Regions from separate parts of the Jeotgalicoccus saudimassiliensis genome, predicted to be linked through region 3. Evidence: riboswitches for the same ligand, from Rfam matches in the RefSeq annotation. Region 3 holds a riboswitch; each other region holds the start of a gene.
What was found. A riboswitch is a leader RNA that binds a small molecule or an ion and turns the genes downstream of it on or off. The one in region 3 is predicted to bind S-adenosylmethionine.
Positions count from the first base shown of each region.

Region 1: linked by a shared signal. The riboswitch ahead of RZ44_RS06015 (Na+/H+ antiporter NhaC family protein) and the one ahead of RZ44_RS07595 (methionine ABC transporter ATP-binding protein) in region 3 are both predicted to bind S-adenosylmethionine.
Region 2: linked by a shared signal. The riboswitch ahead of metK (methionine adenosyltransferase) and the one ahead of RZ44_RS07595 (methionine ABC transporter ATP-binding protein) in region 3 are both predicted to bind S-adenosylmethionine.

Region 1 is NZ_CCSE01000001.1:1,251,879-1,254,154, reverse strand. Features, by position in the region: gene RZ44_RS06015 (Na+/H+ antiporter NhaC family protein) at 1-1,285, opposite strand, end outside; SAM riboswitch class I at 1,350-1,451, opposite strand; gene RZ44_RS06010 (YceI family protein) at 1,705-2,238, shown strand.
Region 2 is NZ_CCSE01000001.1:1,176,457-1,178,732, reverse strand. Features, by position in the region: gene pckA (phosphoenolpyruvate carboxykinase (ATP)) at 1-500, opposite strand, end outside; SAM riboswitch class I at 843-946, shown strand; gene metK (methionine adenosyltransferase) at 1,046-2,230, shown strand; gene RZ44_RS05615 (nuclease-related domain-containing protein) at 2,260-2,276, shown strand, end outside.
Region 3 is NZ_CCSE01000001.1:1,528,836-1,531,111, reverse strand. Features, by position in the region: gene RZ44_RS07595 (methionine ABC transporter ATP-binding protein) at 1-998, opposite strand, end outside; SAM riboswitch class I at 1,162-1,261, opposite strand; gene RZ44_RS07590 (NUDIX hydrolase) at 1,354-1,938, opposite strand; gene RZ44_RS07585 (DUF554 domain-containing protein) at 1,961-2,276, opposite strand, start outside.

The DNA.
Region 1 (2,276 bases), 280 kb from region 3:
AATATTTTCTCGGAAAACCGATCAGTATTGCAACAATGCCGCTCACAATTAACAGTATCGGATAAATTGAGTAGGGCATGATCTCAACTGGTGAGATTCCTGCTGCGAGTCCCGAAGCGGCAAGCATTTGACCGCCGTAAGGTATCAGACCCTGAAAACCTGCAGCGAATGTATCGAGTATACTTGCAGATTTTCTCGGATCCACTTCGTATTCCTCAGCAATGTTCTTCGCCAGCGGTCCTGTCATAATAATTGATATTGTATTGTTGGCAGTGGACATATCAGTCACACTGACCAGACTTGCGATACCAAGTTCTGCACCTTTTTTCGTTTTAATTCTGCTCATAATGGTTTCAAGCAGATACGTAATTCCTCCGTAATGACTGACAAGTCCAATCATCCCGGCAATCAGGATAGTGATAATTGCTATTTCCTGCATCCCGGCAATACCTTCGCCTGCTGCCGAAACCAGTGTCAGAACATCGAATGCGCCTGTAAACAATCCGAGTATCCCGGCAAATACTGCACCGCTAAGGAGGACGATAATTACATCGACCCCAAGAAGAGCTATAATCAGTACGGCAAGATAGGGCAGTACTTCTATAAAGCTGTAATCATAACTACCGGTTTCATTAAGAGATACATCCGCAGACAGCAGGTAGAGAATAATGATTGTCAGCAGCGCTCCCGGCAGTACAATCCAGAAGTTCACTTTAAACTTATCAATCATTTTTACACCCTGTGTGCGTGTAGCAACAATTGTAGTATCAGATATAAACGATAAATTGTCTCCGAACATTGAACCGCCGATTACTGTAGCAAGTGCCAGTGCAAGTCCGATATCCGTCTGGTCTGCAATACCGATTGCAATCGGAGCAATCGCAACTACAGTCCCCATACTTGTTCCCATCGATAATGAGACAAAGCAGCAGATGATAAAAATCCCGCTGAGTAACAGACTGCCGGGAAGCAGAGTCAGTCCCATGTTCACTGTAGAATCTACAGCACCCATTGCACCGGCAATACCAGAGAATGCACCTGACAGAAGGAAGATGACTACGATTAACATAATATTTTCCTGAGCTGCGCCTTTTAAGTATGCTGAGAGTTTATCTTTAAACGGCACTTTAAAATATAAAAAGAATGCAAAAACTGAAGCGATTAACGCCGCGACTGTTATCGGCATTGCATTGAAATCTCCCGCGATCAGTCCTGTCCCGATAAATAATGAGACGAATAAAATTAACGGCAGCAGTGATATAAAACTGCCTTTATGTTTAGACATATAATTCCTCCTATTGAAAAATCCCCATCCATTATCTGTAAAGATAAGAGATGGGGAAGTCCTCGGCTTATCTTCGAGCAGATACTGCTCCTGGAATTAGCACAGTACCTTACGGTCTGTTGCTGAGGTATCAACGGGCCAGTCCCTTCACCTCTCTGGATAAGAAATTATTTAATTATTGAGATTAAGGATACATGTTTAATAATTAAAGGTCAACAAATTAATTTTATATGATAATTAAGGTTTAATTTATTTGATAGAGGTAATTCTTTAACTATGATAATAAATAAATTGTATCAAAATTAATTTATTTAAGTTTGTTACTCGCTTTTAGTAACCAAGTATATTAATATAATTAATGTGATAGTTCGAAAGCGAATTATTGTACGACAAAACAAACTTTGGAGGATGAAATAATTATGGCTAAATTTGCATTAGACACAGCACACTCGGAACTTGAGTTTACGGTAAAACATATGATGGTAACTAAGGTTAAAGGGACATTCGGTGACTGGACAATTGACATCGATGTTGACGATATGGAAGATCTTTCAACAGCGAAAGTAACGGGAAGAGCAAGCACAGCGACAATCAACACTAAAGTTGCAGATCGTGATGCGCATTTAACATCAGCTGATTTCTTCGATTCGGAAAACTATTCGGATATTACATTTGAATCAACTAAAGTTGAAGGTTCAGGTTCAAGCTACGAAGTCACTGGTAACTTAACTATTAAAGATGTAACTAAAGAAATTACAATTCCTTTAGAATTCAACGGTAAAGCATTAAACCCGTGGGGCGTTGATGTTTACGGATTTGAATCAAACTTCTCAATCAACCGTGAAGAATTCGGATTAACTTGGAACCAGGCACTTGAAACAGGCGGCGTAATGGTTTCTAAAGATGTTAAAGTTAATCTTGAGCTGCAGTTCAATCCTGCAGAAGCAGAATAATAAACAATATAAACAGCTGAAAATGATTTTAATATAAA
Region 2 (2,276 bases), 350 kb from region 3:
TCTACTTCAGGATCAGCTTTAAATGTAGGCGCTGATACGATTGTAAATTCAGGATCGATTCCTGCAGCTTCTTCTTTAGTTTCAGGACGGATGAACATTGTTTTTGCGAACATGTTGTGCCAGCTGAACTCATTGACAACCTGCAGCTGAAGCTGTGTATGCGGGTCTGCGCCTGCATAGCCGTTAAAGACAAATAATTCCTCTTTGTCATTTAAATATGTAGTAACTTTCTCAAATAAGTTATCGAAGATTTCCTGTGAAATAGGCTGGTTGACTTCGCCCCAGTCAATCTTGCTGTCGGATACGCTGTCTTTTACAATGAAACGGTCTTTCGGGCTGCGTCCGGTGTACTCGCCTGTCTGTGCGCGAAGTGCTCCTGTATTTGTAAGTACGGCCTCACCGCGACGGATTGATGCTTCCACCAGTTCTGCATTTGATAACTGTTTCTGTGTAGAAGGTTTGTTAACAAGACCTTCGATTAAACTCTTATGATTAACCATGATTCGCCTCCAAGATATTTGTCATTAACGAACTATTTAGAAATTAGTATAACACATTAGTTTTTAGGTTTACACAGATAAAGGGACAACATTCACACATTTTGCTTTAATTTTTGCAAATTATTAACATAAGATATGTTTATGGTGATTTATAATTATGGTAAGAATATATTTATTTTATGTGGTACTAAATGCCGTTATTTAATACAAAATATTACGCAGTTTAGACGAATTAAACTCTATATATTGTAGAAATTATCTCCATCTGTTCCAAACCGCAGCACAAACTCCCGGTTAATCTTGATTTGAATTTCACAATAATGTAAGATGTATATAAGTTATCTCTTATCAAGAGGTGGTGGAGGGATCCAAACCCTGTGAAGCCAGAGCAACCTCCTTTTCAAGAAAGGTGCTAAAGAATGCAGAGTAATTCTGACCGATAAGAGAAAAGGGCGAGCCTTTTTCTCTGTTTAATATGGAGAAAAAGGTTTTATTTTTTGCTTTTGAGAGATGGCTAAATGAGCTGTAAAAGGAGATTTTTATAAATGTCAGAACGTAAATTATTTACATCGGAGTCAGTCACAGAGGGACACCCGGATAAAATTGCAGACCAGATTTCGGATGCAATTCTCGATGCAATACTTGAAGGTGACCCGTACGCGCGTGTTGCCTGCGAAACTGTAGTAAACACAGGCCTTGCGATGATCGTCGGGGAAATCAGCACGGAGACTTACGTGGATATTCCGAAAACTGTCAGAGAAACAGTTAAGGAAATCGGCTATGTCGATGCGAAGTACGGTTACGATTTTAAAACAATGTCAGTATTAACAGGTATCGATGAGCAGTCGGAAGACATCGCTGTCGGTGTAAACAATGCATTTGAAACACGCGAATCACAAGGTGTCTCTACAGGTGCAGGTGACCAGGGCTTAATGTTCGGTTATGCAACAAACGAGACGAAGGAATTCATGCCGCTGCCGATTTCACTGGCACACAAAATCTCACGCCGCCTGACAGAAGTGCGAAAAGACAATACAATTTCATATCTGCGCCCGGACGGTAAATCACAGGTGACTGTTGAATACGGAGAAGACGGCAAACCGAAGAGAGTCGACACAATCGTTATCTCTACACAGCACCACGAAAACATTCCGGCAACACAAATTTATGATGATCTTCTGAAATACGTAGTACAGGAAGTTGTTCCTGCCGAACTGCTTGATGAAGAAACTAAATACTTCATCAATCCTACCGGCCGTTTCGTTATCGGCGGACCGCAGGGTGATGCGGGGCTTACGGGCCGTAAAATCATCGTTGATACGTACGGCGGATATGCCCGTCACGGCGGCGGTGCATTCAGCGGGAAGGACCCGACTAAAGTTGACCGTTCTGCAGCATACGCAGCACGCTACATTGCAAAAAACATCGTAGCGAGCGGTATCGCAGAAAAATGTGAAATTCAGCTGGCGTACGCAATCGGCGTATCACAGCCTGTATCTATCGCCGTTGATACTTTTGAAACAGGGAAATATGACGAAGCAAAAATTACAGAAGTCATCAGAGAACTGTTTAATTTATCACCAGATGGTATTATAGATATGCTAAACTTAAGAAGACCAATTTATAAACAGACTGCAAGTTATGGACATTTTGGTCGCACGGACATCGACCTGCCATGGGAAAGACTGGACAAAGTCGATGCACTGAAAGATCTTCTTAGAAATAGCTAATTCATGCAGTTGCGAAAGAGAGGAATAAAATGAATACTGATATTTT
Region 3 (2,276 bases):
ACATTGTTTTCCGTTAAATAAAGCAGTGCTTTTTTGAGTTCCTCAGCCTCACCGTCAAACTGAACGATTAAATTGCCGAAAGGCACACCCTGCAGTTCTGTTATATTGCCGAAAAGGACATTGACGTCGAGATTATAAAGCTTGCTGATTTGAGACAGATACGGTTTTACAGCGAGCTGACTGATAAAGTTAATTCTGTAAATAAACTGGCTGCTGCTGCTGTCATCAATCAGTTCCCGGACGTAATTCGGCAGTTCTGTCTGCATAACGGTGTTGACGAATCGTCTGCCCGTTTCTGTCTGCGGACTGGAGAACACATCGAAGACTGAACCGCGTTCAATTATTTTTCCTTTCTCCATTACAGCTACTTTATGACAGATATCGCGGATGACAGACATTTCATGAGTAATCAGCAGAATTGTTATGTTGTACTCTTTATTTATCTTCTTTAGAAGTTTCAGAATCGACTCTGTTGTATCAGGATCGAGTGCTGACGTGGCTTCATCGCACAAAAGAATCGACGGATTCGTCGCAAGTGCCCGGGCAATGCCGACACGTTGTTTCTGACCGCCTGACAGCTGATCGGGATATTGGGATGCTTTATCCGACAGACCGACGAACTCAAGCAGCTCCGTGACGCGCTCCTTAATTTCGCTCTTCGGCGTTTTATTTAAAATAAGCGGCATTGCGACATTCGTATAAATCGTTTTTGAATTTAATAAATTAAAGTGCTGGAATATCATTCCGATACGCTTCTTTGTGATACGCAGTTCAGCCGGTGTCAGCGCAGTTAAATCTTTGTCATCGACGATGACCTGTCCTGCGGAGACGCGTTCCAGCTGATTGACGCAGCGTATTAATGTGCTTTTACCTGCTCCGCTGTATCCGACGACACCGTATATTTCGCCGGTATCGACTTTGAAGTTAATATTATCAAGGGCATGAATTTCTGCATCGCTGCCCTGATACGTTTTATCTACACCGATAAACTCAATCATGTAAAACGCTCCTTAAACATAGTTAAATAGTATGAATTAAAAAATGTAATAAAAATACACCAGTATAAGACCGGTGTTTTTTAAAAACCAGCTATACATTCTTTTGAATAAAGAAATAACCTCTTCTTAAAATATAAGAAGAGGCCGATATGTATAGTCGCTCTTCTCATCTTTTAGCGTAATGCTACAGGATTTGGCACAGTACAATTAAGTCTGTTGCCGAGATTTCACAGGGCCAGTCCCTCCATCTCTCTTGATAAGAAATTAAGTTATTTGAATATTTGATTTAAACTAACTATAGAGCAGCGCAGATTTAATGTCAACATAAAATTAAAATTAATTTCAAAGTGACTATTTAAGTATGCTGCTTAATGCTTGCTATAACAGCATTTATATAACTGTTTTCATGTGGTACAAAATCAGTTTTGCTGATCTGTATATCGTTAACAGTGATTGAGTCTGCTTCTTCAGACCACAGTTCTTCAAATGCAGACAGCTCAATTTTAAATACGCCGGATACTTCATTATCCATAAACACGTAATCAGGTACGGTATTTTCCGGAATGTTATATAAAAACACATGACATAATTCTTTGTCGATAAAATTACCGATGATAATTTCGTCACGTACTGTACCGGTGTAAGTTAAATCATCCGGAGTCAGTTCAATACCGAGTTCTTCTTTAATTTCCCGGACGCCGTCATTAACGTCTTCATCGGAGCTTAAATGGCCGGCCGCGGTTATATCCAGCTGATTTGGAAAATCTTTTTTATCCGGACTGCGAAGCTGGAAATGGACATATTTCCGTCCGCGTTCTTTACTGACGAACCAGCAGTGAAACGTTTCGTGCCACAGCCCCAGCTGATGAGCGGAGGTACGGGACGCTGTACCTGTTAAATTGCCCTGTGCGTCAAATATATTAAGCAGTTCTTCTTCCATAATCAATGCATCTCCTTTGAAGCTAGAACATTTGTACAAAGAATAAGCTGATTGTTTCCCAGTAATACTGAATGACTATAAACAGTACAGCAAATAACAGTGCCGGCAGCATATTCGCTACTCTTATATTCATTAGACCGAGGAGCCGGATACCGATGGCAATAATCATTACTCCACCTGTACCGGTAATTGCGATAATAATATGATCCATCAGATCAGGCTGAATGAAACGGTTAATCTGGGATGCTGACAGCGCAATTGTACCCTGGAACAGTAATACGGAAATTGCTGAAAACATAATGCCGATTCCCATCGTGGATGTCAGGAAAATAGCAAGC